Regions from separate parts of the Cellulomonas sp. P2_B4 genome, predicted to be linked through region 1. Evidence: riboswitches for the same ligand, from Rfam matches in the RefSeq annotation. Region 1 holds a riboswitch; the other holds the start of a gene.
What was found. Region 1 has a riboswitch for S-adenosylmethionine ahead of AC1DZC_RS18795 (ABC transporter permease). Riboswitches for the same ligand answer to the same signal wherever they lie in the genome.
Positions count from the first base shown of each region.

Region 2: linked by a shared signal. The riboswitch ahead of AC1DZC_RS17015 (methylenetetrahydrofolate reductase) and the one ahead of AC1DZC_RS18795 (ABC transporter permease) in region 1 are both predicted to bind S-adenosylmethionine.

Region 1 covers NZ_JBFUDI010000014.1:68,964-88,255, reverse strand. The annotation lists gene nadD (nicotinate-nucleotide adenylyltransferase) at 84-692, opposite strand; gene AC1DZC_RS18835 (hypothetical protein) at 730-870, opposite strand; gene AC1DZC_RS18830 (glutamate-5-semialdehyde dehydrogenase) at 928-2,238, opposite strand; gene AC1DZC_RS18825 (LLM class flavin-dependent oxidoreductase) at 2,235-3,395, opposite strand; gene AC1DZC_RS18820 (LLM class flavin-dependent oxidoreductase) at 3,361-4,467, opposite strand; gene AC1DZC_RS18815 (GNAT family N-acetyltransferase) at 4,464-5,459, opposite strand; gene AC1DZC_RS18810 (M20 family metallopeptidase) at 5,456-6,802, opposite strand; gene AC1DZC_RS18805 (rhodanese-like domain-containing protein) at 6,799-7,215, opposite strand; gene AC1DZC_RS18800 (NADPH-dependent oxidoreductase) at 7,245-8,063, opposite strand; SAM riboswitch class IV at 8,239-8,346, shown strand; gene AC1DZC_RS18795 (ABC transporter permease) at 8,390-9,388, shown strand; gene AC1DZC_RS18790 (ABC transporter permease) at 9,390-10,304, shown strand; gene AC1DZC_RS18785 (dipeptide ABC transporter ATP-binding protein) at 10,301-11,938, shown strand; gene AC1DZC_RS18780 (ABC transporter substrate-binding protein) at 12,003-13,649, shown strand; gene proB (glutamate 5-kinase) at 13,712-14,860, opposite strand; gene obgE (GTPase ObgE) at 14,910-16,433, opposite strand; gene rpmA (50S ribosomal protein L27) at 16,637-16,897, opposite strand; gene rplU (50S ribosomal protein L21) at 16,962-17,270, opposite strand; gene AC1DZC_RS18755 (Rne/Rng family ribonuclease) at 17,553-19,292, opposite strand, start outside.
Region 2 covers NZ_JBFUDI010000011.1:92,702-103,546, reverse strand. The annotation lists gene gcvP (aminomethyl-transferring glycine dehydrogenase) at 1-1,946, shown strand, start outside; gene gcvT (glycine cleavage system aminomethyltransferase GcvT) at 1,958-3,091, shown strand; gene gcvH (glycine cleavage system protein GcvH) at 3,130-3,504, shown strand; gene AC1DZC_RS17035 (helix-turn-helix domain-containing protein) at 3,785-4,018, shown strand; gene AC1DZC_RS17030 ((deoxy)nucleoside triphosphate pyrophosphohydrolase) at 4,101-4,532, shown strand; gene AC1DZC_RS17025 (MalY/PatB family protein) at 4,540-5,676, opposite strand; gene metE (5-methyltetrahydropteroyltriglutamate--homocysteine S-methyltransferase) at 5,742-8,075, opposite strand; gene AC1DZC_RS17015 (methylenetetrahydrofolate reductase) at 8,082-9,119, opposite strand; SAM riboswitch class I at 9,169-9,263, opposite strand; gene AC1DZC_RS17010 (hypothetical protein) at 9,339-9,554, opposite strand; gene AC1DZC_RS17005 (DNA-3-methyladenine glycosylase I) at 9,747-10,346, opposite strand; gene AC1DZC_RS17000 (TetR/AcrR family transcriptional regulator) at 10,343-10,845, opposite strand, start outside.

The DNA of each region.
Region 1 (19,292 bases):
CCCGTCGTCGGGCGCGACACCTTCGACGGATCCCGTCTCGGGCCTGTGGAGCTCGCGGCGACTGCGCCGCTCTCCGGTTTCACTCATGACATTCCTCGATACAACCTGTGCTTGGCGATGTACTGAACAACCCCGTCCGGGACGAGGTACCACACCGGTTGCCCGGCGCTCTCTCGGGCGCGGACATCCGTCGACGAGATCGCCAGGGCCGGGACCTCGAGGACCTGGACGCGATCGCCGGGGAGCCCGTCGACCGACAGCGTGTGCCCGGGGCGGGTGACCGCCACGAACTGCGCCATCGAGAAGAGCTCGTCCGCATCCTTCCACGTCAAGATCTGCGTGATGGCGTCCGCACCCGTGATGAAGAACAGTTCGGCGTCCGGGCGGGCCGTCTTGAGGTCACGCAGGGTGTCGACGGTGTACGTCACACCTTCGCGGTCCACGTCCACCCGGCTCACCGTGAACCGCGGGTTCGACGCCGTCGCGATGACGGTCATCAGGTAGCGGTGCTCGGCGAGCGTGACGGCCTGGTCGAGCTTGAACGTCGGCTGACCGGTCGGGACGAAGACGACCTCGTCGAGGTCGAACCTCGCCGCGACCTCACTGGCGGCGACCAGGTGGCCGTGGTGGATGGGGTCGAACGTGCCGCCCATGACCCCGAGGCGCTGCCTCCGGACGGGCGGGTGCGTCATCGGTCGGTCCCTCCGTCGATCCCGACAGGGGGCCGGGTCAGTGGCGCGTCCCCACGTTCCGGAAGGCGTATGCGGTCAGCAGCATGGCAACCAGCCCGACGAACGCTCCGACGCCGAAGACCCACGGCTCGAAGGGCAGCTCGTTCACGACCTCGGCAGCTTCAGCAGCAACACGCACGACAATCCTCCAGGGGTGGGGCGGGTGCGATCAGTGTCGCACGGTCAACTGTGGTGCTCAGGGTCTGACGTGCCCGTCGCCGTGCACGATCCACTTGGTCGTCGTCAGCTCGCCGAGGCCCATCGGACCCCGCGCGTGCAGCTTCTGCGTGGAGATCCCGATCTCCGCGCCCAGGCCCAGCTGGCCGCCGTCGGTGAACCGCGTCGAGGCGTTGACCATGACCGCCGCGGAGTCCACCTCGGCGACGAACCGCTCCGAGGACGCCAGGTCCCGGGTGACGATCGCCTCGGTGTGCCCGGAGCTCCACGTGCGGATGTGCTCGAGGGCCTCGTCCAGGGAGTCGACGACGCGCACGGCCAGGTCGAGCGACAGGTACTCGGTCGCCCAGTCCTCGTCGGTGGCCGCGACGACGTCCGCCTCCTCGGGTGCCAGGGCGAGCGTCTCCTCGCAGCCGTGGATCGTCACGCCCTCGTCGGCGAGCATCGCGATCGCGACCGGCAGGAACTCGTCGGCCACGGCCCGGTGCACCAGCAGCGTCTCGGCGGCGTTGCACACGCCGACACGCTGCGTCTTGGCGTTCAGCAGGATCGGCAGGGCCATCGCCAGGTCGGCGGTCTCGTCGACATAGACGTGCACGTTGCCCACGCCCGTCTCGACGACCGGGACGGTGGACTCGCGCACGACGGTCTGGATGAGGTCCGCACCCCCGCGCGGAACCAGGACGTCGACCAGCCCGCGCGCGTGCATGAGCGCCACGGCGCCCTCGCGCCCGTAGGAGTCGATCGACTGGATCAGCGCACCGGGCAGGCGCTGCGAGACGAGCGCCCGCGACAGGACGTCGACGATCAGCTCGTTGCTGGCCGCGGCCGCGGACCCACCGCGCAGGATCACCGCGTTGCCGCTCTTGAGCGCGAGCCCGGCGGCGTCGACCGTGACGTTCGGGCGGGCCTCGTAGATCATGCCGACCACGCCCATCGGGACGCGGACCTGCCGCATGCGCAGGCCGTTGGGCAGCGTCGACCCGCGGACCACCTCGCCCACCGGGTCGGGCAGCGCCGCGAGCTCGCGCAGGGCGTCGGCGATCCCCGCGATCCGCTCGGGGGTGAGCGCGAGCCGGTCGAGCAGGCCGGCGGACGTGCCGTTGGCGCGGCCGCGCTCGAGGTCGATCTTGTTGGCCTCGACGATCTGTGGCGTGGCCTCGACGAGCGCGTCGGCCATGGCACGCAGCGCCGCGTCCTTGGTGGCGCGGTTGGCCGTGGCGAGCGTGCGGGAGGCGATCTTGGCGCGCTCCGCGACGGCGCGGACCGCGGCCGTGACGTCGGGCGCCTCGGGTGCTTGCTGGAGCGGCTGCTCGAGCGACGTGGTCATCTGGTCAGGGTAGTCCCGCTGTGCCGGAGTGCGTCCCGCGCGGTCACGCCCGCGTGCACCAGCGGGATGACGTTCTCGCCGAACTCGACCGCGTCCGCGAGCAGGTCGTAGCCGCGCAGGCCGAAGATCTCGAACCCGAGGTCGACGTAGTCCAGCAGGGCGTCGGCCACGGTCCGGTAGGAGCCGACGAGGGCCGTCGCGCTCGTCGGCAGCCCGCCCGCACCCGCGACGGTCGGCGTCCACAGGGCACGGTCGTGCCGCTCCCCCGACGCGGCCAGCTCGGCCAGGCGCAGGTTCGCGGTGTTCTCGGGCAGCTTCCCCGGCTCACGGGGTGCCTCGGTCAGGGTCCGCACCGCGCGCGGCGACGCGAGCTCGTCGATGCGTGCTCGGATCGCGTGCGCCCTGGCCCACGCCTCCTCGTCGGTGGGCGCCACGATCGGCCGGAACGCGATCTGCAGACGAGGCAGCGGACGGCCCACGGCGGTCGCGAACGAGCGGAGCAGGTCGACCTGGTCCGCGGTCGCGGCCAGCGGTTCGCCGAAGAGCGCGAACACGTCCGCGACGCGCGCACCGACCTCCAGGGCTCGTCGCGACGCCCCGCCCGCCGACAGGCCCGGACGCTGCTCGGTGCGGGCCCGCAGGACGAACTCCTGCGCTCGGTAGTACGGGCCGACGTGCGTGAACGGCTCGGCCGAGGTCCACGACCGCAGGAGCAGCTGCGCGTACTCGGCGAGCCGGTCGTAGCGCGCGTCCTTGTCCAGGTCGTCGCCCTCGGCCCGCTGGTCGCTGGTGAGGCCGCCCGCGATGAGGTGGACCGTGACGCGTCCGCCGGACGCCGCGTGCAGGGTCGCGAAGGTCTTGGCGGCGAACGTGGGCGCCGAGACGTTCGGGCGGTGCGCGACGCGCAGCTGGATGCGGTCGGTGTGTGCCGCCGCCCAGGCCGCCGCCTGCGCGGGGTCGGGGCCGTCGGACGCATAGGGGAACAGGACGTGGTCCCAGCCGCTCGCCTCGTGGGCGCGCACGATCTCCCGTGTGTAGCCGGGGTCCCAGACGGGTCCGACGAGCGGGGTGGTCTCGGTCGACGGGTTGCCGTACCCGGCGCCGAGGAACTCGACGGCCACGTCAGACCGCGACGAGCCGGTCGAGGCCGCGGGCACGGCCCGGGTTCTGCGGTCCCCACAGCGTCGTCGACACCTCGGCCCGGACCAGCGGGACGACCTCCTCGGCGAACCGTCGCAGGACGTCCTGCTGCTGCTCGTACGGCAGGACCGGGTTGAGCGAGACGGACTGCAGGTCGTGCCCGTAGGAGGCGTGGTAGTCGAGGATCTTCTCCGCGACGCGCTCCGGGGAGCCGACGAGCGCCGGGCCGCGCTCGACCGCGTCCTCGATGTGCGCGAACGACGAGACCTTGCCGGGCCGCGTCTCGCCGACGTGCCGGGCGGCCATCCGGGCGGCGAAGCCCTCGTAGACCGCGCGGTACTCCTCGGTCGCCTGCTCGGTGGTGTCCGCCAGGAAGAGGCCGCCCGAACCGGAGCCGACGTAGCCGACCGACGGGTCGTGCCCGTGGGCCACGAGCTGCTCGCGGTACCGGTCGATGAGCACCTTGTAGTTCTCGCGGGGCTGCAGCGCGTTCGCGGACACGATCGGGTCGCCGTGCTTGGCGGCGAGGTCGACCGCGATGGTGCTGGTGGCCGAGCCGTGCCAGATGCGGAAGGGGCCGTCGTACGGGCGCGGCAGCGTCGTCGCGTCCGTCAGCGGCGCGTGGAACGTGCCCTTCCAGTCGACGTGCTCTCGGCTGAGCAGCAGGGTGAGGAGCTCGTAGTTCTCCTCGAGGTAGTCGTACTGGTGCTCCAGCTGGAGCCCGAACAGCGGGAAGTGCTTGTCCTCGTTGCCCTTGCCGATGACGATCTCGAGCCGCCCGCGCGAGAGCAGGTCGATCGTCGCGTAGTCCTCGGCGACGCGGACCGGGTCGAGCAGGCTGAGCACGGTGACGCCGGTGCTGAGCAGGATCGTGTCCGTCGCCTGGGCCAGCGCGCCGAGCAGCACGGTGGGAGACGACGACAGGAAGTCGCCGGCGTGGCGCTCCCCCACCGCGAACGCGTCGATCCCGAGCTCCTCGGCCAGCACGGCGGTCTCGACGACGCGCTCGAGGCGGGTGGACGGGTCGAGCAGCTCGCCGGTGACCGGGTGCGGGCCGTGGGGGACGATGTCGAGGACCTGGAACTTCACGAGAGTGCTCCTTGCGTGAGTGGTGCTGTGTCGAGGCCGAACGCGAGCAGGGTGCCGCCGGCGACGACACGGGTCTCGCGCTCGGTCAGCCGGACGAAGCCGAGACGGTGGTAGAGCGCGTGGGCGCCGAGCATCTGCGGCCCGGAGTTCATGACGACGCGGTCGAGGGCCCGCTGCCGGGCGAGTGCGACGACGTGCTCGGTGAGCAGCACCCCGATCCCTCGTCGGCGAGCCGCGGGGTCGACCGCGAGCAGCCGGAAGTCGAGCTCGCCGTCCCGACCGAGCTCGGAGATGTGCTCGCCCGCGCGCGGCGTTGCGACCGTCCCGACCAGCTCGCCGGTCGCGAGGTCCTCGGCCACCCAGACCTCGTGCTCGCGAGCCCGGGCGGCGACGTCGGCGAGGGAGGCGCGGTACTCGTCGGGGATGTCGTAGTCGTGGGCGTACGCCTCGACCGACAGCTGCGCGACGCGGTCGTACTCGTGCGGCGCGACCAGTCGGACGCGCAGGCCGGTGCGGGCGACGTCGTAGCGGTACACGACCAGACCGGCGATCGTTTCCCGGTCGACCACCCGCTCGAACCCGAGCCGGTGGTACAGGCGTTGCGCGACGACGTTGCGGGCGCCGGTGTCCAGTACCAGCGCGGTGACACCCCAGGCCCGCGCGCGGGCGACCGACTCCGCCAGGAGCGCGGCGCCGACCCCGCGACCGCGGGCAGCCGGCGTGGTGGTCAGCAGCCGCACCTCGGCCTCGTCGTCGTGGGCCTGCCGCGTGTACCCGGTGCCGGGCCGCAGCAGGCTGATCGTGCCCAGCAGCTCGTCGCCGTCGACCGCCACGAGCAGGTCGCCGGCCGCCGCGCGCCCGGGAGCGTCGCGCAGCAGCGCCAGCCGCGCCGGGTCCGTGGTCGGACCGAACGGCCCGGTCGCGAACCCGTGCTCGGTGAGCTCCGCGACCGCGGCGTGCTCGTCCGGCCGCGACGTGCGCACCTCGATCATGAGAAGTACCCCTCCACGTCCAGGACGCCGCCGGCGTCCTGGAAGTCCTGCCGCACCGCGGCACGCAGCGCCGGGTCGGCCAGATAGTCCAGGGCCGTGAGCGCGAGCCCGACGGCACCGTCGACGGCGGCGGCGTCCCCGCGAGGACCTCCGGCGACCTCCGCGAACTCGCGGGTGTGCAGGGCCACCTCCGGGTCGCTCACCGCGATCATCGGGTGGATGCCGGGGAGCCGGACGCTCACGTTCCCGAAGTCGGTCGAGGCCGCGAGTATCTCGGGGACGACGCCCCCGGCCAGCACGGTCCGCCCCTGACCGGCCTGGTGCACCGCCCAGCGCTCTGCGAGCGGTCCGTTGGTCCGGACGGGGAGCGTGAACGGGGCCGCGTCCCAGACCAGCTCGGCGGTCGTCCCGGTGGCCAGCGCGGCGCCCCGCGCGATGTCGGCGAGCCGCTCGGAGAGGTCCTTGAGGGTCGTCGGGCTCGCGGACCGGACGTAGTACTCGACGGTCGCGCGCTCGGGCACCACGCTCGGCCGCGTCCCGCCCTCGAGCACCACGCCGTGCACACGGTCGCTCGGCGGGATGTGCTGCCGCAGCATCGCGACCGCCTGGTAGTTCAGCGCGACGGCGTCGAGGGCGTTGCGGCCCATGAACGGGCTGGCCGACGCGTGCGCGGCGACCCCGTGGTACGTGACGCGCAGCTGCCGCCGGCCGAGGAACGGGTGGTCGACGACGTCGAAGCCGAACGGGTGCACCATGATCGCCGCGTCGACGCCCTCGAAGAACCCGTTGCGCGCCAGGATCTCCTTGCCCGAGCTGCCCTCCTCCGCCGGCGTGCCGAGCAGGAGCACCCGACCCGGCAGGTCCAGACCGTCGGCGACCGCCCGGACCAGCGCGAGGAACGCCCCCGTCGCGGCGCCCGCGATGAGGTGGTGCCCGCACGCGTGACCCACCCCGGGCAGCGCGTCGTACTCGGCCAGGATCGCGACGGTCGGACCCGCGTCCTCGCGAGCCGCGCCGTCGTCGGGCCCGGCCTTGGTCAGTCCCGCGCGCAGCGCGGTCGACAGGCCGTGCGTCCCCACCGTCGCGGGCACGCCGCGCGCCCGCAGCAGGTCCGCGATCGCCGCGACCGAGCGGACCTCGCGGAACGCCTCCTCCGGGTGGGAGTGGATCGCGTGCGCGACGTCGAGGAGGTCCCCCTGGCCGGCGCTCGCCGCGTCCCGCACGAGGGCGCGCGACGTCTCGTCGGCCCCGTCGAACGGGGAGGTCAGCGGGACGAACGACCCGCGTCGGCGCTCGGTGAGCGCGCGCAGCTCGTCGAGGAACGCGGTGGAGGGGGTACTCATCCGGCGGTCGGCTCCTCGGCGGGCAGGCCCGCGTCCTTCCAGGCACCGAAGCCGCCGTCGACGTGGACGACGTTGGTGAAGCCCTTGGCGCGCAGCTCCGCGGCCACCGGGCCGGACCCGCGCACCGAGCCGCAGACGACCACGATCGGCGTGTCCAGCGAGACGACGGGTGCGTGGTGCGTGGCCGCGGCGAGGTCGAACTCGTCGTCGATCGCGTACCGGTCGCCGACCGTGGCGCCGGGGATCGCGCCCGTGCGCGACCGGCCCGTCTCGCTGCGGACGTCGAGCAGGAACGCGCCCTCGGCGACGCGCTCGGCGGCCTCCTGCGGGGTGACCGCGGGCGCGAGCGCCGCGGCGTCCTCGAGGCTGAGGTGCTCGGCGGGGGCGCCCGGGCGGGCGGTGGTCTCGGTCATCGTGCTCTCCTTCGTCGTCGTGCCTGTGCTCATCGGAGCCGGAAGCCCTGCGCCTCGAGCGCCGAGCGCAGCTGGTCGCGACCGTTGAGCGCCGCGGGGCCGGAGAGCCGGGCGAGCAGCCGGTCCGTCCAGGAGTGCGACAGCCCCTCGAGGGCGTAGAACTCGCCGATCCGCTCCTCGTAATCGGCGACCGCGTCGGCGTGGTCCGCGTCGTCGTACACCTCGTGGTGCAGCACGGCCGACTGGGGCAGGCGCGGCTTCACGCGCGTGTTCTCGGACAGGTCGGGCCGCCCGACGACGAGCCCGAACGCGGCGAACACGTGGCGCGGCAGGTGGAGCAGGTCGGCCACCTCCGCCGGCCGGTTGCGCAGCGCGCCGATGTACACCGTCCCCAGGCCCAGCGACTCCGCGGCGAGCACCGCGTTCTGCGCGGCCAGGGCCGCGTCGACGAACCCGACGACGGCCGTCTCGAGGTAGTCCGCGCCTTCGGTCGGCGCGTCGTGGGCCGCGGCGATGGCGTGGGCGCGGCCGAGGTCGACGAGCCAGACGAGCAGCAGCGGCGCCTGCGTGATGTGCGCCTGGTTGCCCGCGAGCGCGCACAGGGCCGACCGGCGCTGGTCGTCGCGCACGGCCACGACGCTCCACAGCTGGAGGTTCGAGCTGGTCGCGGCGGACTGRGCGGCGGCGACGACGGCAGCGAGCTCGGCGTCCGAGACGTCGTCGGGCAGGTACCGCCGCACGGAGCGGTGCGCGAGCTGCAGCTCGATGACGTCGGAGGTGGCGACGTCGTCGGGTGCGACGCCGCCGTAGCGGGCGTCGAGCGTGGACGGGAGGAGGGCGACGGACATGGTTCCCCTGGTGAGCGCGCTGTCGGAGTTCGCGGGGAGGGTGAGCCGCCCGGATGCCGAAGTCAACGAACCGTCGGCGACGTCTCACATCTCGGTCCTCGGGCGGTGCGTCCATTCCGTGAGACGCAGCGGCGGATCGTTGACGACCCCGCGCCTCGTCCTTACCTTCGCGGCCGGTATCGAGTCCCGACGCAAAGCCCTGGTTGGTCGGGCAGCAACCCTTCACGTGACGGGGTGCTCCAGGTGACTACCCGGCACGGCTCCCGCCGTGCAAGCACAGACGACGGAACGAGGACCCCGATGCGCGCCTTCCCCCGGGCCCCGCGATGAACCGCTACGTGCTCGCCCGCCTCGGGCAGGCGCTCCTCGTGCTCTGGGCCGCCTACACGGTGTCGTTCGTCGTGCTCTACGCGCTGCCGGGCGACCCGGTCTCGCTCATGTACGGCGGCGAGTCGTCGGACGTCACGCCCGAGCAGCTCGACGCGCTGCGCGCCCAGTACGGCCTCGACCAGCCGCTGCCGGTGCAGTACCTGACGCAGCTCGGGGGCGTCCTGCGCGGGGACCTCGGCACGTCGGTGGTCCTGCACCGGCCGGTGACCGGACTGATCGCCGAGGCGATCCCGCCGACCGCGGCCATCGCGGCGGCCGCGTTCGTGCTCGCGCTGCTGGTCGGCGGCGGGCTGGCCATCGTCGCGACCCTGGTGCGCAGCCGCGGCCTGTCCAACACGCTGCTCGGCCTGCCCCCGCTCGGGGTCGCGATCCCGTCGTTCTGGTTCGGTCTGATGCTCGTCCAGTGGTTCTCGTTCCAGAACCCGATCTTCCCCGCGGTGGGCAACAAGGGGTTCTCCTCGATCGTCCTGCCGGCGGTGACGCTCGCGGTGCCCACGGCGGCGCTGATCGCGCAGATGCTCTCGCGCAGCCTCCAGCACAGCCTGCGCCAGCCGTACGTCGACACGGCCCGTGCCAAGGGCGCCGGCTCGGTGCGCGTCCACTTCCGGCACGCGTTGCGCAACGCCTCGCTCCCCGCGCTCACGGTGACCGGACTGGTCATCGGCGAGCTCCTGGCCGGGGCGGTCGTCACCGAGACCGTGTTCTCCCGTGCCGGGATCGGCCGGCTCACCGCGACGTCCGTCAGCGCGCAGGACATCCCCGTCGTGATGGGCGTCGTCCTGTTCGCCGCCGCCGTGTTCGTGCTGGTCAACCTCGCGGTCGATCTGCTCTACCCGCTCCTCGACCCGCGGATCGTGCGGCACTCACGTCCACCGAAGGCCGCGGCCCCGGTCGCCGCGGCCGCGGTCCGTGAGCCCGCAACGGCGGGGGTGTGATGTGACGGACCTTCTCGACGACCTCGCCACCACCGCCGCCGACCTCCCGGCCGACGCGCCGCTGGATCAGCCCGACGAGCAGACGCGCGGGCGGTTCGCCTGGGTCGGCGACCTGCTGCGCAGGCCCGGGCTCCTCCTCGCTCTCGTCTGGATCGGGTTCGTGCTCGTGGCGGCGTTCGTGCCGCAGGTGCTCGCGCCCGGCGACCCGCTCACCGGAGTGCCGGCCGACAAGCTTCAGGCCCCCTCGTCGGCGCACTGGTTCGGCACCGACCAGCTGGGTCGCGACCTGTACACGCGGGTGGTGCACGGCACGCAGCTGACGCTCGAGGCGGCGCTCGTGGCCGTCGGCGTCGGCCTGCTGGTCGGGGCCGTGGTCGGTCTGGTCGCCGGCTTCGTCGGTGGCGTGTTCGACGACGTCGTCATGCGCGTCGTCGACGTGCTGCTGTCCATCCCCGCGCTGCTGCTCTCGCTCGCGCTCATCACGGCGCTCGGCTTCGGGACGGTCAAGGTCGCGATCGCGGTCGGCCTGGCCAGCGTCGCGACGGTCTCACGCATCATGCGCTCCGAGGTCCTGCGTGTGCGCTCGTCGGTCTACGTCGAGGCCGCGCACGCCGGCGGCAGCCGCTGGTGGTCGGTCCTGTTCCAGCACGTGCTCCCCAACGCCTCGGGCCCCGTCGTCGTGCTCGCCGCCCTGCAGCTCGGCACGGCGATCCTCGCGGTGTCCGCACTCAGCTTCCTCGGGTACGGCGCTCCCCCGCCCGCGCCCGAGTGGGGTGCGCTGGTGTCCGGCGGTCGCGACTACCTGCGCACGTCCTGGTGGCTGACCACGCTGCCCGGCCTGACGATCGCGCTCAGCGTGCTGGCCGCGGGCCGCCTGTCGCGTGCCCTCGACCGGCACGACGGGGGTGTGGCATGACCTCCTCCTTGCGGCTCCTGACGGTCACGGACCTCGCGGTCGCGTACCGGACGCGTCGCGGCACGGTCCGCGCCGTGCGGGACGTCTCGCTGCACGTCGACGCGGGCGAGACCGTCGCCGTGGTCGGCGAGTCCGGGTCCGGCAAGTCGACCACCGCCGCCGCGGTGGTCCGGCTCCTGGCGCCGGCGGCCGTGATCGACCACGGGAGCATCGACCTGCTGGGCCACGACGTGGTCCACGCCTCCCACCGCGACCTGCGCAACGTGCGCGGCGTCCTGGTCGGCCTGGTCCCGCAGGACCCCACGGTGTCGCTCAACCCCGTCACCCGCATCGGCGACCAGGTGGCCGAGGTGCTGCGCATCCACGGTCTGGCCGACCGCAAGAACGCCGAGATCGAGGCGATCGAAGCACTGCGCCGGGCGGGCCTGGCCGAGCCGGAGGTCCGGGCGCGGCAGTACCCGCACGAGCTCTCCGGCGGCATGCGACAGCGCGTGCTGATCGCGATCGCGCTGGCCGCCCAGCCGCGCCTCCTGGTGGCCGACGAACCGACGAGCGCCCTCGACGTCACCGTCCAGCGGCAGATCCTCGACCACATCGAGGACCTCACGGCCGGAACTGGGACGGGGGTCCTGCTCATCACGCACGACCTCGGCGTCGCCGCGGACCGGGCCGACCGCATCGTCGTGATGTCGCAGGGCAGGGTCGTCGAGCAGGGCACGCCCGACCAGGTGCTCGGCGCACCGAGCGACCCGTACACCCGCGCGCTGCTCGCTGCGGCGCCCAGCCTGCGCGGTGCCCGCACCATCGCCGCGCCGGTCCCGCCGACCGCCGTGCCGGCGCTCGAGGCGCGGCGCCTGACCAAGGAGTTCCCGCTCCCGCGGTCCGCCGGCGGGGGCACGCTCCGTGCCGTCGACGACGTCTCGTTCGTCCTGCCGCGCGGGCGCACCCTCGCGCTCGTCGGCGAGTCCGGCTCCGGGAAGTCCACGACCGCCCGCCTCGCGCTGCGGCTGGCGGAGCCGACGTCGGGCTCGGTGCTCGTCGACGGCGAGGACGTGACGCACACCCGCGGGGCGGCGCTGCGGCTGCTGCGCCGGCGGATGCAGGTGGTCTACCAGAACCCGTACGCGTCCCTCGACCCGCGGTTCTCGGTCCAGCGGATCGTGACCGAGCCCCTGCGCGCGTTCGGCGTCGGCTCGCGCGCCGAGCGTGCCGCCCGCGCCGCCGAGCTGCTGGACGTCGTCGCCCTGCCGCGCACCGCGCTCCAGCGCCGTCCCGCGGAGCTCTCGGGCGGGCAGCGGCAACGCGTCGCGATCGCCCGCGCGCTCGCCCTGAACCCGGAGCTCGTCGTGCTCGACGAGCCCGTGTCCGCGCTCGACGTCTCGGTCCAGGCCCAGATCCTCGACCTGCTGACGGACCTGCAGGTCGAGCTCGGGCTGTCCTACCTGTTCATCTCGCACGACCTGGCCGTCGTCCGGCAGGTCGCGCACGAGGTGGCCGTCCTGCAGCGCGGCCGGGTGGTCGAGCAGGGCCCGGTCGAGGGCGTGTTCGCGCACCCGGGCGACCCGTACACCGCCGAGCTGCTGTCGGCGATCCCCGGCGGCCGCGTGCGCGCCGGCGAAGGGGGTGCGTCGTGACCTCGTGTCGACGTGACTGAGCCCCCGCGCCGCCCGTCACCCACCCCCAGCAAGGAGCACCACCATGTCCGTCCGACGACCCTCGCGCCGTCAAGCCGGCCTCCTGACCGGCATCGCCACGCTCTCCCTCCTGCTCGCCGCCTGCTCCTCGGGCTCGGACGACGCGGGTTCCGACGAGAGCACGTCGACCGCCGCGGCAGACGCCCCCGTCGACGGTGGCGACCTCACCTTCGCCATCGGCAACGACCCCATCTCGCTCAACCCGCCCGCCATCGGCTCCGGCAACGACACCTGGTACGTGACCCGTCAGCTCGTCGACTCCCTGCTCTGGCAGGACCCCGCCGACGGCTCGCTCAAGCCGTGGCTGGCGACGAAGTGGGAAGCGAACGCCGACGCGACCCAGTTCACGTTCACGCTGCGCGACGACGTGACGTTCTCCGACGGCACGCCGTTCACCGCGGAGTCGGTGAAGAAGAACTTCGACGACACCGTCGCCGCCGGCGCCAAGTCCTCCGTCGCCGCGAACTTCGTCGGGTACGCCGGCACCACGGTCGTCGACCCGACCACCGTCACGGTCGCGTTCTCGTCTCCGAACGCGGCGTTCCCGCAGGCCACGTCGGCGGTGGGTCTCGGCTTCGTCGCCGACTCCACGCTCGCCATCCCGTTCGACGACCGCGCCAGCGGGACGGGTGTCGTCGGCACCGGGCCGTTCACGCTGGACCACTACACCAAGGACACCGAGACGGTCCTGACGGCCCGCGACGACTACGCGTGGGGCCCGCAGGGTCGCGAGAACACCGGCAGGGCGCACCTGGACACCGTGACGTTCCAGGTGATCCCCGAGGCGGGCGTGCGTACCGGCGCGCTCACCTCCGAGCAGGTGGACGTGATCGGCGGCGTGCAGCCGACCGACATCGAGACGCTCGGGTCCTCCGGGTTCGACCTGGTGAGCCGCGCCAACCCGGGCATCACCTTCGGCCTGACCTTCAACGAGGGCGGCGCGCTCGGCTCCGACCCGGCGGTCCGCGAGGCCATCGCGCTCACGGTGAACCCGACCGAGGTCCGCGACACCGCCCTGAACGACGGCTTCGCCGTGGCGACGAGCCCGCTGGCCAGCACGACCCCGGGCGTCGCCGACGTCAGCAAGGACATCGTCACGGACCCGAAGAAGGCCGCGACGGTCCTCGAGGACGACGGCTGGGTCAAGGGTGCGGACGGCATCTACGCGAAGGACGGCAAGCCGCTGGCGCCCGTCCTGGTCTGGATCACCAACTTCTCGCCGAACCAGACGTCCGTCGAGCTCATCCAGCAGGAGCTCAAGGCCAACGGCATCGACGCGCAGCTGTGGAGCGGCACGGTGCCGGACTTCCAGGCGAAGCTGAAGGACGGCTCGTTCGACCTGGTCTGGGGCAACCTGAGCCGGGCCGACGGTGACGTCCTGCGCACGCAGTACTCGACGGCGGCGACGAACTTCTACAAGCTCGCCGACCCCGAGCTGGAGGCGCTGCTGCAGAAGCAGCTCGCCGTCAGCGACCCGACCGAGCGGGACGCCGTCCTGGCCGACGCGCAGGAGCGCCTCGTCACCGAGCACCACGTGATCCCGGTGCACGAGCTGACCACGTTCCTCGGCCTGAACACCGACGTGCACGACGTACAGCTGGGTGCGGACTCGCGCCTCGACCAGCTGACGCAGGCGTGGATCGGTAGCTGACACACACCGCAACGTCCGCACTCGTGGGTGCCATAGGCCCCACGAGTGCGGACGTTGTGCTCTCAGCGGCGCTTGCGGACCAGGACCAGGTCGTCGCGGTGGACGAGCTCGCGGTCGTAGCCCGGCCCGAGCTCGGCGCGCAGGTCCTGCGTCGAGCGGCCGAGCAGCCCGGGCACCTCGGAGGCGTCGTACGCGACCAGCCCGCGGCCGATCAGCGCGCCGTCGGGTCCGACGAGCTCGACGGGGTCGCCCTCCTCGAATGCCCCTTCGAAGCCGGTGACGCCGGCGGGCAGCAGCGAGGTCCCGCGCTCGACGACCGCCCGCACGGCGCCCGCGTCGAGCACGAGGCGTCCACGGGTGTGCGCGGCGTGCGCGAGCCAGAGGCGCCGGATCGACGTGCGGCGGCCGGTCGCGGTGAACCACGTGCCGACGTCCTCGCCGGCCAGCGCCTGCGCGGCCTGGGCGGCGGACGTGAGGATGACGGGGACGCCGGACTGCGTCGCGATCGCGACCGACTCCAGCTTGGTCACCATCCCCCCGGTGCCCACGGCGCTCCCCCGCGACGCGACATCGATCCCCTCGAGGTCCTCGGCGTGGACCACGGACGCGATCCGACGACTGCCGTCGCGGGACGGGGGCCCGGTGTAGAGCGAGTCCACGTCGGACAGCAGCATCAGCGCGTCGGCGTGCACGAGGTGCGAGACGAGGGCGGCGAGCCGGTCGTTGTCGCCGAACCGGATCTCGTCGGTCGCCACGGCGTCGTTCTCGTTGATGACCGGCACGATGCCGAGGTCGAGGAGCCGCGTCAGGGCGCGGTGCGCGTTGCGGTAGTGCACGCGACGGACGGTGTCGTCGGCGGTGAGCAGCACCTGGCCCACCTGGAGCCCGTGCCGCCGGAACGCCTCCGTGTAGTGCGCGACCAGCAGCCCCTGACCGACCGACGCGGCGGCCTGCTGCGTCGCCAGGTCCTTCGGGCGGGTCGCCAGTCCGAGCGGGCCGATGCCGGCCGCGATCGCGCCGGACGACACGAGCACGACCTGCCCGCCCGCCGCCCGCCGCGCCGCGAGCACCTCGACCAGCGCGTTGAGCCGCTCCGGCGCGAGCCGCCCGTCCGGCGTCGTCAGCGACGACGACCCGATCTTGACGACGACACGGGACGCCGAGACCAGCTGTTGGCGGTCCTGCAGGGCGTCGGCGGTCACGACCGGCATTCTGCCGCGCGGGAGCGGCGCAGCATCGCTCATATCCGCGGGGCGGACGTCACTCCGAGGCCGCGTCGGTCCAGACCCCGGCCTCGCGCTCGGTCCACAGCTCCTCGCGGGCCTCGGTCTTGGCGTCCATGCGCTCCTTGTACTCCTGGCGCTTCTCGCCGCGCGTCGGACGCGAACGGTCCTCGAGCCGAACGTCGACGCCGCGCGGGCCGCCCAGGAACTCGGACCCCGTCATGAGGGTCGGCTCCCAGTCGAAGATGACCGCGTTGTGCTCGGGGCCGATGCGCACCTCGTCGCCGGGCGTAGCACCGACCTTGAACAGCTGCTCCTCGACGCCGAGGCGCGCGAGCCGATCGGCGAGGTATCCCACGGCCTCGTCGTTGGCGAAGTCCGTCTGGCGGCACCAGCGCTCGGGCTTCTCACCGCGCACGGAGAAGTAGACGCCCTGACCCTCGACCTCGCGACGCGTCACAGTGAAACCGGCGTCGTCGACGGCCTTGGGCCGCAGGATGACCCGCGTGTTCTCGGGCTTCGGCGCGTCACGGCGTGCCTTGTCGACGATCTCGCCGAGCGCGTACGTCAGAAGCTTCAGGCCCTCGTGGCTGGCGGTCGACACCTCGAACACACGCAACCCACGCGCCTCGAGGTCGGGCTTGACCATCTCGGCCAGGTCACGGGCCTCGGGGACGTCGATCTTGTTCAGGACGATGATCTGCGGACGCTCCGTGATGGGGACCCGGCCGCCCTCGATGCCGAGGTCGCCGGCGTACGTGGCCAGCTCGGCCTCGATGACGTCCAGGTCGGAGATCGGGTCGCGGTCGGGCTCGAGCGTCGCGCAGTCGAGGACGTGCACGATGACCGCGCACCGCTCGATGTGGCGCAGAAACTCCAGACCGAGCCCGCGTCCCTCGGAGGCACCGGGGATCAGGCCGGGGACGTCGGCGACGGTGTACCGGGCGGTGCCGGCCTGGACGACGCCGAGGTTGGGCACCAGCGTGGTGAACGGGTAGTCGGCGATCTTGGGCCGGGCAGCGGAGATCGCCGCGACGAGGCTGGACTTGCCGGCGCTCGGGTAGCCGACGAGGGCCACATCGGCGATGGACTTGAGCTCCAGCACGATGTCCTGCGTCTCGCCCGGCTCGCCGAGGAGCGCGAATCCGGGAGCGATGCGCCGGGCCGAGGCGAGCGCGAAGTTTCCCAGACCGCCACGGCCTCCAGCGGCGACGACGATGCTCGCGCCGAGGCCGACGAGGTCCGCCAGGACGTTGCCCTCGGCGTCCTTGACGACGGTGCCGTCGGGCACACCGAGCACCAGGTCGGCACCGGTCGAGCCCGACCTCCAGTCGCCCATGCCCTGGGTGCCCGACGGGGCGCGACGGTGCGACTGGTGGTGGAAGTCGAGCAGCGTGGTGACCTGCGGGTCGACCTCGAGGATCACCGACCCACCGTTGCCGCCCGCGCCGCCGTCGGGGCCGGCCAGCGGCTTGAACTTCTCCCGGTGGATGGACGCACAGCCGTGCCCACCGTCACCGCCGGTCGCGTGCAGCACGACCCGGTCGACGAATGTCACCACGGCTGAACCTCCTTCACTGCTTCATCTCGATACTCACACGCGAAAGGGGCGCACCGCACCGGTGCGCCCCTCCACGACTAGCTGACGCGGACCGATGCCGCGCGTCATGACACTCAGACCTCAGTACTTGCTGTCGGTCCGATCCTGCATTCCGCTCCCGGCACGTGACGCTCCGCGCCCCGTACCGTCCGCTTCATTTCGGATCAGACCTCAGCGGCCACCACGACGTCGATGACCTTGCGGCCACGGCGCGTCCCGAAGGTCACGGCGCCCGGGGCGAGGGCGAACAGCGTGTCGTCGCCGCCACGGCCGACGTTCACGCCGGGGTGGAAGTGCGTGCCGCGCTGGCGGACGATGATCTCGCCGGCCTTGACGACCTGGCCACCGAAGCGCTTGACGCCCAGGCGCTGGGCGTTCGAGTCGCGACCGTTGCGCGAGGAGCTCGCGCCCTTCTTGTGTGCCATGACGAACCTGCTTTCGTGCTCAGAAGTGTGTGGGGGTCCGCAGCCGGCAGGCCGCGGCGCGAGATCAGGAGATGCCGGTGACCTTGAGGCGGGTCAGCTTCTGGCGGTGACCCTGGCGCTTGCGGTAGCCGGTCTTGTTCTTGTACTTGAGGATGTCGATCTTGGGACCCTTCTCGTCCCGCACGACCTCCGCCGTCACCTTCACCTTGGCCAGCGCCGAGGCGTCGGTGGTGACCGTCGCACCGTCGACGAGCAGCAGGGCGGTCAGCTCGATGGTCGAGCCGGCCTGCGCGGAGAGGCGGTCGACGACGACGACGTCGCCGACAGCGACCTTCTCCTGGCGGCCGCCAGCCTTCACGATCGCGTACACCACGTTGCTGCTCATCTCTGCTCGTCGAACTGCCTGTGTCAAGAAACTGTCATAGAACTGCTGGTGTCGTGCCTGCACCGCGTCCGCGCACATCCCGCACCACCGGTGTGCACCGGTTCCCGTGGGGGTTCGCGTCGACGCTGATCTGTCAGAACAGAGCGGCACGCATGATCAGCGCGCACACGACGCGCCGACGTTCAAGAGTACGGACCGCACGGGCCAGGGTCAAACCTGGACGGCTCCCCCGCGGGCGACGTGACCGAACGCACGCCGCCCCGGGGCAGCTCAGTCCTGCTGGGGCTCGCCGTCCGGCTCCGGGTCCGCCTCGAACACGTCGGCCGGGACCGGCGTCAGCTCGAGCTGCTCGCCGCCGTCGACCGCCTGCTCGTCGTCGGCGACCGCTCCGGCACCGGGGTGCGAGACCGCGAGCTCCGCGAGCACGTCCAGCGCCGGCGGCGCAGGGGGTGCCTGCTCGGTCTCGACCTCGGAGACCTCGTCGGCCGGCGACTCCTGGTCGACCACGACGGCGGCGTGCTCGTGCTCGTGCTCGTGCGCGTGGGCGGCGGCCGCGGCGATCGTCGCGAGCGTGGCCTTGACGGCCTCCCGCGCCTCCGGCAGGACCGGGACACCCGCGTGCGGCGCGTGCGAGACCGGCTCCTTGGCGGTGCCGCCGCGCTTGCGACGCGAGCGGGCGCCGGCGCCCTCCCCGTTCGAGGGGGACTGCTGCTCGCCGGCGTCGGGACGCTGGTTGTTCTTCTCGATCGGCTCCTCGTGCACGATGAAGCCGCGCCCGTGGCAGTGCTCGCACGTCTCGCTGAACGCCTCGACCAGGCCCTGGCCGACGCGCTTGCGGGTCATCTGCACGAGGCCGAGCGACGTGACCTCGGCGACCTGGTGCTTCGTGCGGTCACGGCCGAGGCACTCGACCAGACGACGCAGGACGAGGTCACGGTTGGACTCGAGCACCATGTCGATGAAGTCGATGACGATGATGCCGCCGATGTCGCGCAGCCGGAGCTGGCGGACGATCTCCTCGGCGGCCTCGAGGTTGTTGCGCGTCACGGTCTCCTCGAGCGTGCCGCCCGAGCCCGTGAACTTGCCCGTGTTGACGTCGACGACGGTCATCGCCTCGGTGCGGTCGATCACGAGCGAGCCACCCGACGGGAGCCAGACCTTGCGGTCCATGCCCTTGGCCAGCTGCTCGTCGATGCGGTGCACCGAGAAGACGTCCGTCTCGGACGTCCAGCGCTCGACCTTCTGCGCCAGGTCGGGGGCGAGCTCACCGATGTACGACGAGATCGTCGACCACGCCTCGGCGCCCTCCACGACGAGCTTCGAGAAGTCGTCGTTGAAGATGTCGCGGACCACGCGGATCGCCATGTCGGGCTCGCCCTGCAGCAGGGCGGGGGCGGACGCGGTCTTCGACTTCTTCTCGATCGCCTCCCACTGGCCCTGCAGGCGCGCAATGTCGGCGCGCAGCTCGTCCTCGGAGGCGCCCTCGGCGGCGGTGCGCACGATGACGCCCGCCGAGTCCGGGACGATCTCGCGCAGGATCCGCTTGAGGCGGTTGCGCTCGGTGTCGGGCAGCTTGCGGCTGATGCCGGTCATGCCGCCGCCGGGCACGTAGACCAGGTACCGGCCGGCGAGCGTGACCTGCGAGGTCAGACGCGCACCCTTGTGGCCGATCGGGTCCTTGGTGACCTGCACGAGCACCGGGTCGCCGGACTTCAGTGCCTGCTCGATGCGGCGGGCGGACCCGCCCTCGAGGCCGGTCGCGTCCCAGTTGACCTCGCCGGCGTACAGCACGGCGTTGCGGCCCTTGCCGACGTCGACGAACGCGGCCTCCATGCTCGGCAGCACGTTCTGGACCCGGCCGAGGTACACGTTGCCGACCATCGACGTCTGCGCCTGGTTGGACACGTAGTGCTCGACCAGCACGCCGTCCTCGAGCACCGCGATCTGCGTCCGCGCATTCTTCTCGCGGACGATCATCGTGCGCTCGACGGACTCGCGGCGGGCCAGGAA
Region 2 (10,845 bases), on a different contig from region 1:
TCCGCCGCGAGAAGGCGACGAGCAACATCTGCACCGCGCAGGCGCTGCTCGCGATCGTCGCGTCGATGTACGCGGTCTACCACGGGCCCGACGGACTGCGGGCGATCGCCGAGACCGTCCACGCGCACGCGTCCGGCCTCGCCGAGCTGCTCACCGGCATCGGCGTCACGGTCGAGCACGACACGTACTTCGACACGATCCGCACGGTCGTCCCGGGCAAGGCCCGCGCGGTCGTCGCGAAGGCCGCCGACGCCGGTGTCAACCTCTGGGCCGCCGACGACGACCACGTGCAGATCGCCTGCGACGAGCGCACCAACGCTGACCACCTGCTGCGCATCGTGCTGGCCTTCGCGGCCGCGGGCACCACGACGCTCGAGGCGGACGAGGACGGCACCCACTCGTTCGGCTTCGTCGGTGTCGGCGGCCCGCAGGGGTTCGTCGTCGAGACCACGGCCCTGCCCGCCGGCCTGCGGCGCACGGACGCCTACCTGACGCACCCCGTCTTCCACCTGCACCGCTCCGAGACCGCGATGCTGCGCTACCTGCGCCGGCTCTCGGACAAGGACCTGGCCCTCGACCGCACGATGATCCCGCTGGGCTCCTGCACGATGAAGCTCAACGCCACGGCCGAGATGGAGCCCATCAGCTGGCCGGAGTTCGCGAGCATCCACCCGTACGCGCCCCTCGACCAGACCCTCGGCTACGCGGAGCTGGTGACGCAGCTGCAGGACTGGCTGGCCGAGATCACGGGCTACGCCGCGGTGTCCGTGCAGCCGAATGCGGGTTCGCAGGGTGAGCTGGCCGGTCTGCTGGCCATTCACGGCTACCACGCGGCGCGCGGCGACACGCGCGACGTCTGCCTGATCCCCGCGTCCGCGCACGGCACGAACGCGGCGTCGGCGGCGCTCGCGGGCATGCGCGTCGTCGTCGTCGCGACGGCGTCCGACGGGTCCATCGACCTCGACGACCTGCGCGCCAAGCTGGACCAGCACGGGCCGCAGGTGGCCGCGATCATGATCACCTACCCCTCGACGCACGGCGTCTACGAGGAGGGTGTGCGCACGGTCTGCGACCTCGTACACGAGGCCGGCGGCCAGGTATACATCGACGGTGCGAACCTCAACGCGCTGGTCGGACTGGCGCGGCCGGGCGAGCTCGGCGGCGACGTGTCCCACCTCAACCTGCACAAGACGTTCTGCATCCCGCACGGCGGCGGCGGTCCCGGGGTCGGCCCGGTCGCGGTCGCGGCGCACCTCGCGCCGTACCTGCCGGGCAACCCGACCCCCGGTACCAGCAACGAGGCCACGGCACCGGTCAGCGCCGCGCCGTGGGGGTCGGCGGGCATCCTGCCGATCAGCTGGGCCTACGTCGCGCTGATGGGTCCCGACGGGCTTCGCGAGGCCACGGAGACGGCGGTGCTGGCCGCGAACTACCTGGCCACGCGCCTGTCGGCGCACTACCCCGTCCTCTACACGGGCCCCAACGGGCTCGTCGCGCACGAGTGCATCCTCGACCTGCGCGACATCACCAAGGAGACCGGCGTGACCGCCGAGGACGTGGCCAAGCGGCTCATGGACTACGGGTTCCACGCGCCGACGCTCTCGTTCCCGGTGGCCGGCACGCTCATGGTCGAGCCGACCGAGAGCGAGGACCTGGCGGAGATCGACCGGTTCGTCGAGGCGATGATCGCCATCCGCGGCGAGATCGACGCGGTGGCCGCGGGCCGCTGGACGGTCGCCGAGTCGCCCCTGCGCAACGCACCGCACACGGCGGCGAGCCTCACCGCGGACGAGTGGACGCAGGCCTACCCGCGCGAGCTCGCCGGCTTCCCGGTGGCCGCACTGCGCGAGGGCAAGTACTGGCCGCCGGTCCGCCGGATCGACGGCGCGCACGGGGACCGCAACCTGGTCTGCAGCTGCCCGCCCATCGAGGCGTACGCCGAGTGAAGGACGAACCCGTGACCGACACACCGAGCCCGCTCCACGACGAGCACGTCGCCCTGGGCGCAGCCCTCACCAGCTTCGCCGGCTGGCAGATGCCGCTGCGGTACACGTCCGACATCGCGGAGCACACCGCGGTGCGCTCCGCCGCCGGGCTGTTCGACCTCTCGCACATGGGCGAGATCCGCGTCACCGGCCCCGACGCCGCCGCGTTCCTCGACTACGCCCTCGTCGGGAACCTCTCCGCCCTGCGCTTCCAGGGCGCGCGCTACACGATGATCTGCGCGCCGGACGGCGGCGTCGTCGACGACCTGATCGTCTACCGGGACCGCGAGGACGCCTTCCTCGTCGTCGCCAACGCCTCGAACCACGAGGTCGTGCTCGACGCCCTGCGCGAGCGCGCGGCGGGATTCCAGGCAACGGTCGAGGACCGCTCCCCGCAGACCGCCCTCATCGCGGTCCAGGGCCCGAACGCCCTCGAGATCGTGCGCGCCACGCAGGGCCTGGACGAGACGGGCGGCGACATCGGCGCATCGAAGTACTACGCGTGCCTGCCGGCCACCTTCGCCGGCGAGCCCGTCCTGGTCGCCCGCACCGGCTACACGGGCGAGGACGGCTTCGAGTTCTTCCTCGACGCTCCCCTGGCCCCCGCCCTGTGGCAGGCGTTCCTCGCGGCGGGCAGCGACAAGGGCCTCGTCCCGGCCGGGCTGTCCGCACGCGACAGCCTCCGCCTCGAGGCGGGCATGCCCCTGTACGGCAACGAGCTGGACCGCACCACCACGCCGCACGACGCGGGGCTGGGCCGCGTGGTGAAGCTCGACAAGGCGACGGCCGACGGCGAGCCGGTCGACTTCGTCGGCCGTGCCGCCCTCGAGGAGCGGGACGCCGCGGAGGCCACCAGGACGCTCGTCGGGCTGCAGGGTCTGGGCCGCCGGGCCGCCCGTCACGGCTACCCCGTGACCCTGCCGGACGGCTCGCAGATCGGCGTGGTCACGTCCGGGGCGCCGTCGCCGACGCTCGGCCACCCGGTCGCGATGGCCTACGTGACGCCCGAGAACAGCGCGCCCGGTACCGAACTCGCCGTTGACGTGCGAGGACGCCTCGAACCTGTTCGGGTCGTCCCTCTTCCCTTCTACCGCCGGGCCCGGTAAACCAGCACTAGGGTCCGTCCCCCCTGACAGGAGCACCTATGAGCACGGATCTGCCCACCAACCTGCACTACACCGTCGAGCACGAGTGGCTGCAGGACGGTTCCCCGTCGACCATCGGGATCACGGCTACAGCCGCCGACGCCCTGGGCGACATCGTCTACCTCGAGCTGCCGGCAGTCGGCGAGGAGCTCGTGGCGGGCGCTGTGGTGGGTGAGATCGAGTCGACCAAGTCGGTGTCCGAGCTGTACTCCCCGGTGTCGGGGACCGTGATCGAGATCAACCAGTCGGCTGTGGACGACCCCTCCGTCGTCAACTCCGACCCCTATGGTGCGGGCTGGCTCCTGAAGGTCGACGTGACGTCGACCGGTCCGCTCCTGACGTCCGACGAGTACGCCGCGCAGAGCGCCGGCTGACCCGCAGGACACACCGGCTGGTGCCAGGTAGTCCCATTTCGTGGACATTGCACTCGCCCGATCGGGTGAAACCTGAGAACCAGCCACACGTACGGCGTATCAAGGTGCCGATGCGACGTTCATTGTGGGTGGCTAGCGAGATCGGCATGTCGGGGGGGAACCCGTACATGAAGAGTTGGCAGAAGTGGCGTCATGGCTCACTGATTGCCCTCTCTCATCCGGTACGCAGCCAAGAGCGTGACCCGGACGTCCCGGGCGACGCAGCACACCGGAGGACATCATGAGCATGGTGGAGACGAGCAGGACCGTCGGAGTCTCGAACGACGCACTGACGCGCCGCGAGCGGGTCGTCCTGGCCGAGCTGGCCGAAGACGTCACTCTCGAGGAGATCGCCACGCGACTCTTCGTCACGCGCAACACCGTGAAGTCCCAGGTGCGCAGCGTGTACCGCAAGATCGGAGTCTCCACCCGCGCCGAGGCCGTCGCCTGGGCAGTGGCGCACGGCATCCGCTGACTCTCCTGGTGCGCCGGCTCGAGGAACGCGGCCGTCGCACCGAAGCCACACCCCTGACACAGGGGCCTGGCAGACTCACCGCATGACCTCACCCGTACTCGTCGTCGCCGCCGCCATCGTGGACGACCTCGACGACCCGCGTGAGCTGCTGGCCGCGCGACGTGCAGTCCCGGCCCGTCTGGCCGGCCGCTGGGAGTTCCCCGGCGGCAAGGTGGACGCCGGCGAGCAGCCCGAGGACGCCCTGCACCGCGAGATCCGTGAGGAGCTCGGCGCACGGATCGGCCTGGGCGACGAGCTCGTCGGACCCGACGATGGCCTCTGGCGCCTCTCCGACGAGTACGTGATGCGCATCTGGCTGGCCGAGGTGGTCGAGGGGACCCCGGAGCCGCTCGAGGAGCACGACGAGCTCAGGTGGCTGCCGATCAGCCAGTGGCACGACGTCCCGTGGCTGGATGCGGACGTCCGCATCGTCGACGCACTGCAGGAGCACCTCAGCAGGGCTGCGCACCGCTGAGGGCTCCTCAGGCGCGCCGCGTTCCCCCGAGCGTCGTCGTGAGCCTCGCGGCGGCGTCCGTGAGGATGGCCGACGAGGTGGCGAAGTTCAGTCGCACGTGGCCCGCGCCCTCCACGCCGAACGTCGGGCCCGGGTTGACCGCGAGACCGCCGTCGAGCAGCGCGCGCGCCGGGTTGTCCGAGTACCTGCTGAGGTCGAGCCAGGCGAAGTAGGTGGCCACGGGGGGCGTCCAGTCCACCAGCGGCGCCAGGAGCTCCCGCAACAGGCTGCCGTTGCGGTCCAGGCCCACCAGGACCTCGTCGAGGAACGCGCCTCCGTCCGCGTAGGCGGCCGTCTGCGCGACGACGCCCAGGTGCATCACGCCGTCGGCGACGGGGTCGGCCATGCCGTCGAGCTCGTGGGCGTCCGGGCCGGGGACGGCGACCGCGACCCGGAGCGCGGCCAGGTTGAACGCCTTGGACGCGGAGTGCAGGGCGATCGCGTCGGGGATGACCGTGGTCGCCGGGACGAACCGGGCTCCCGGCGTCGGGACGAGGGGGGCGTGGATCTCGTCGGACACCACCCGGACGCCGTGCTTCGCCCCGAGCGCGCCGACCGCGGCCAGCTCGTCGGCCGTGTGCAGGGTCCCGGTCGGGTTGTGCGGGTTGCAGAGCAGGAAGGCGGCCCGACGACCGTGCAGCGCCGCGCGGCCGAACGCGTAGTCCAGGGCGTCGAGGTCGAGCCGACGATCGGCACCCAGGGGTGCGTGCACGATGTGCCGGTTGGCATGCCGCAGGAACGTGGTGAACGGCGGGTAGACCGGCGGGTTGATGACGACGGCCTCGCCCGGGTCGGTAAGCAGCCGCAGGACCTCGACGACGCCGACCATGACGTCCGCGGCCGTGCGGGTCCGCCCGGGGTCGACGTCCCAGTCCCACCGGGTCGAGGCGAACCCCGCCATCGCCTCGGCGAGGCCCCGGCCGGCGGGGTAGCCCGTGTCGCCGCGGAGCATCGCGTCGTGCACCGCGCGGACCACCGGCTCGGCCTGCGGCACGTCCATCTCGGCGACGAACAGCGGGAGCACGTCGGCCGGGTAGTGCCGCCACTTCTCGCTGGTGCGGGTGCGGAGCTGGTCGAGGGTCAGCGTGTCGAAGATCGTCGTCACGTGACCGACCGTAGACGCACGACGGCCCCGTCCACCGGACGGGGCCGTCGTTGCCTGCGCTGGTGTCAGAGCGTCGCCCGCACCGCCCGCGTCGCGGCGAGGATGTGCTCCAGCGACGGGGCGACCTCCTCGTAGCGACGGGTCTTGAGGCCGCAGTCCGGGTTGACCCAGAGCTGGTCCACGGCGATGGCCTTGACGGCCTCGGTGAGCAGCTCCTCGACCTCGCCCTCGCTGGGGACGCGCGGCGAGTGGATGTCGTAGACGCCCGGGCCCACGGCGCGCGGGTAGCCGGCCGCCGCGATGTCCGCGAGGATCTCCATCTTCGAGCGGGCCGCCTCGATGGACGTGACGTCGGCGTCGAGGCCGTCGATCGCGCCCATGATCTGGCCGAACTCGGAGTAGCACAGGTGCGTGTGGATCTGAGTGTCGGCGCGGACGCCCGCGGTCGACAGGCGGAACGAGCGCACCGACCAGTTGAGGTACGCGGCGTGGTCCTCGACACGCAGGGGCAGCAGCTCGCGCAGGGCGGGCTCGTCCACCTGGATCACCGCGATGCCCGCGGCCTCGAGGTCCTGGATCTCGTCGCGCAGCGCGAGGCCGACCTGGTTGGCGGTGTCGCCGAGCGGCTGGTCGTCGCGCACGAACGACCACGCGAGGATCGTCACCGGGCCGGTGAGCATGCCCTTGACCGGCTTGGTGGTCAGCGACTGCGTGTACGCCGTCCAGTCCACCGTGATCGGCTTCGGCCGCGAGACGTCGCCCCACAGGATCGACGGACGCGTGCAGCGCGAGCCGTAGGACTGGACCCAGCCGTTCTGCGTCACGGCGAACCCGTCAAGGTTCTCCGCGAAGTACTGGACCATGTCGTTGCGCTCGGGCTCGCCGTGCACCAGCACGTCGAAGCCGATCTGCTCCTGCAGCTCGACGACGCGACGGATCTCCGCCTTCATCTCGTCGTCGTACTGCGCCTCCGTCAGCTCGCCCTTGCCGAAGGCGGCGCGCGCCTTGCGGATCTCGCCGGTCTGCGGGAACGAGCCGATCGTGGTCGTCGGCAGCGGCGGGAGGTTCAGGCGGGCGGCCTGGGCGACCTTGCGCTCGTCGAACGGGCCACGGTTGAACGCGTCCTCGGTGAGGGCGGCCGCACGCTCGCGGACCGCGGGGACGACGACGCCGGGCGCGGTGCGACGGCTGTTCACGGCGTCGGTGGCCGCGAGCAGCTGCTCGTGGATGGCCTCGCGACCCTCCGTCAGACCCTCGGCCAGCGTGACGACCTCGACGACCTTCTCGTCGGCGAACGCGAGCCAGCTCTTCAGGGTGTCGTCGAGACCCGGCTCGTCGGTCGTGGTGTGCGGGACGTGGAACAGCGACGTCGAGGTGCCGACGGTGACCGCGGCGGCGCCGAGGCCCTCGAGCTGCTCGAGGATCGCCAGCTTGGCGTCCAGGTCCGCGCGCCAGATGTTGTGGCCGTCGATCACGCCGGCGACCAGCGTCTTGGTCTCCAGGCCGGCGACTTTCTCGGTCGGCGCGCTGCCGCGGACCAGGTCGATGCCGATGGCCTCGACGTCGGTGGCGGCGAGCACCGGGAACGCCGCACCCAGGTCGCCGTACGGGGCGGCGACGAGGATCGCCGGGCGGTCGGTGAGGTCCGTGGCCAGGGCACGGTAGGCCTCGATGACAGCGGCGAGCAGCTGCTCGGCCGGCACCTCGATCGAGTCGGAGACCAGCGCGGGCTCCTCGATCTGCACCCAGGTGGCACCCGCGGCGGCGAGGTCCTGCAGGAGTGCCGCGTAGACGGGCAGCAGGTCCTCGAGGCGGTCGATCGGCGCGAAGTCGTCGGGCGCGCCCTCGGTGGACTTGGCCAGCGCGAGGTACGTGACGGGACCGACGATGACCGGACGCGTCAGGACGCCGTCGGCCAGGGCCTCCTTGAACTCCCGCACGGGGCGGTCGCTCGCGTAGCGGAACGTGGTCTCGGGGCCGATCTCGGGGACCAGGTAGTGGTAGTTGGTGTCGAACCACTTGGTCATCTCGAGCGGCAGGTCGTCGCCGCGACCGCGCGCCACGGTCGAGTAGCCGGCCAGGTCGAGCGTGCCGTCGGCGGCCACCAGGTCGGCGAAGCGTGCGGGCACGGCGCCCACGACGGCCGTCGCGTCGAGCACGTGGTCGTAGAACGAGAACGCGCTCGGGATCGCGGGCACGTCGGTCGCCAGGCCGAGCTCAGCCAGACGCGTCCGGGTCCGGCGGCGCAGGTCGGCGGCGACGGCCTCGACCTCGTCGGCGGACGACTTGCCCGCCCAGAAGGACTCGATGGCCTTCTTCAGCTCGCGGCGCGGGCCGATCCGGGGGTAGCCGAGCACGGAGCCGGCGGGGAACTGTGCCGGAAACTGGATCTTGGTCATGGTATTTCAGTCCCTCGAGGGTCGGGCGGTTGCCGTGACCTGCGGCCCGCTGGCCAGGTCGGGAGCTGTCCGAGCTCCGCCGTCGAGGTGTGCACCCTCGAGCAGGTCAAGTACGGCATGGTGCTGGTTGAACGTGTAGAGGTGGACGCCGGGAGCCCCGCCGTCCAGGACGCCGTTGACCAGGTCGACGCTCGCGCGGATGCCCCGGCGGTGGCGGTCGAGCTCGTCGTCGGCGGAGCCGAGCAGGTCGAACAGTCTCTCAGGCACCGGGACCCCGGTGAGCTCCTGCACGCGGTGCAGGCGGGCGGGGTCGGTGGTCGGGATGATGCCCGGGATGATCGGGATGGTGACCCCGGCGTCGCGCGCGTCGGCGACGATCCCGAGGTAGTCGTCGGCGTCGAAGAACACCTGCGTGATGGCGAAGTCGGCACCCGCCTCCTGCTTGGCCAGCAGCGAGGCGACGTCCTGGGCGCGGGTGCCGCCGGTGGCGTGGTTGCCGCGCGGGAAGGCCGCGACCGCGACCGACAGCGGTCGGACGCGCGCGCGCACCGCCTGCGACGGGCTGTCCGCGCAGCGCTGCGCCTCGATCTGGCGCAGCAGCTCCACCAGCTCGCCGGCGGTCTGCAGGCCGTCCGGGTGGGCCACCCAGTCCTGCTGGTCGACGGGCGGGTCGCCGCGCAGCGCCAGGAACGAGCGGACGCCCTCGTCGAGGAACTCCTCGACGATCGTCGTGATCTCCTCGCGGGAGGTGCCGACGCAGGTCAGGTGGGCGATCGGGTTGAGCGTCGTCTCCCGCAGCAGCCGGCGGACCAGCTGCCGGGTGGTGACGCGCGTCTTGCCCGAGGCGCCGTAGGTGACCGAGACGAAGTCCGGGTGCACCGACTCGAGCGCCTGGATGGTCGCCCACAGGCGCGGCGCGGCGTCGGGGTTGCGCGGCGGGAAGAGCTCGAAGGAGATGGTCGGCCGGTCGTTGGCGGCGTGGGGGCGCGCGGCCGGGGCGACGTGCAGCCCGGGCGTGCGCGGTTCCAGCGTCGCGGCGCTCACGGGCACGCCTGCGGGGTGGGGCAACGGTCGTTCGGGGACATCTGGGTTCACTCCATCGTCCCTGGCGGAAGCACCCACACCCTCGCAAGAGGGGGGTTGCTGCGGCGTCGTCGAGCCAGGTCTCTCGGCCGCTCTGGATGGTAGGCGCGATCGTAGACCGCCGACCACATGGTGGGCAACCATGCTCGATGGGTGAGACGAGACTGTCCCGGGGAGCGATCAGACCCCGCGGCGTCCCCCGAGGGTGTTGTCGTCGCGCCCGCGGCGCTGCTGCGGGACGTCGAACCACGAGGTGGGCGAGCCGGCCGGGACGAGCCGCAGCCCGTCCTGCACCGCGGCGAGGATGTCCACGTCCGGTGCCGGGGTTCCCGTCAACGCATCGGCCGCGGCGCGCACGTCGTCGTGCCGCCCGTCGGGTTCGAAGACGTCTGCCACTCTCGGCACGATAGTCGGCTGGTTCTCACCTGCCGAGATGGGTTCGGGAGCGTCACCCGGCAGGAGTATCGATCTCACCCGGCGCCACAGCACGCCCAGGACCCCGTCGTCCAGTGCTTCACCCGGGCGTACCAGTGCGTTCTGCCTGGTCAGGCGTCCATCTCTAGGGGCGCGGGGGGTCCGGAGCCTCGGCTAGGCGCCCTGGGCGCTCGGACACGTGGCCAGGTGGTCGTCCACCACCCCGCAGGCCTGCATGGCGGCGTACGCGGTGGTGGGTCCGACGAACCGGAAACCGAGCGACTTGAGCTCCTTGGCGAGGGCCTTGGACTCGGGGGTGATGGCCGGGACGTCCGTCCACGTGGCGGGACGCGTCCAGCCGGAGCGGTCGGGGGCGTGCGACCACAGGACCGCGTCGAGGGAGCCGCCGTCCGCGTGCAGCGCGCGCAGCGCCCGGCCGTTCGCGATGGTGGCCTCGATCTTGGCGAGGTTGCGCACGATCGACGCGTCGGCCATCAGCCGCGCGACGTCGTCGTCGCCGAACTCGGCCACGACCTCCGGGTCGAAGTCGGCGAACGCCGCCCGGAACGCGGGCCGCTTGCGCAGGACCGTGATCCAGGCGAGCCCGGACTGGAAGCCCTCGAGCGCGAACCGCTCGAAGAGCGCGTTCTCGCCGTGGACCGGCTTGCCCCACTCCTCGTCGTGGTACTTCTCGTAGAGCGGGTTGCCGTCGCCGAAGCAGCGGCCGATGTTCGAGTCCGGCCGAGGCTCGGGAAGTGCGTCGGGGAGCGTCATGCCCCGAGTCTGTCTCCTCCGTCCGACACCGGACCGGCCGGATGCGGAGCCGCTCGGTCGAGCGAGGGCTGGGGTCGGCTCGACGCGACGACGATCAGCCGCTCGATGCCGTCGAGGATCAGCTGCGTGCCGAAGTCGAGGGTGTCCTCGTCGAGCGGGTCCCAGACGAAGCCGCCGGCGTCGACGGCGCGCAGCAGCGCGGGGTGCGAGGCGGGCGTCGCGAGGATGCCGATGAGCGTGCCCAGGTCGGGTGCGTCGCCCTCCGTGGGGCCGACCGCCGCGGTGCGTGCCTGCGCCGACAGCTGCTCGCTGACCCGCAGCTGGTCGAGCGCATGCGTGGAGAGCACGCCGATGGCGCCGACCTTCTGCGACTCGGTCAGCGGGGTGTCCTCGAGCGCCGCGAGCATGCCCTCCATCCAGGAGAGCCGCCCCGGGCCGATGGCGTGCAGGACCGTCGTCGTGCGGGCCAGCCACGGGTGCGCGCGCAGGATCGGCTGCT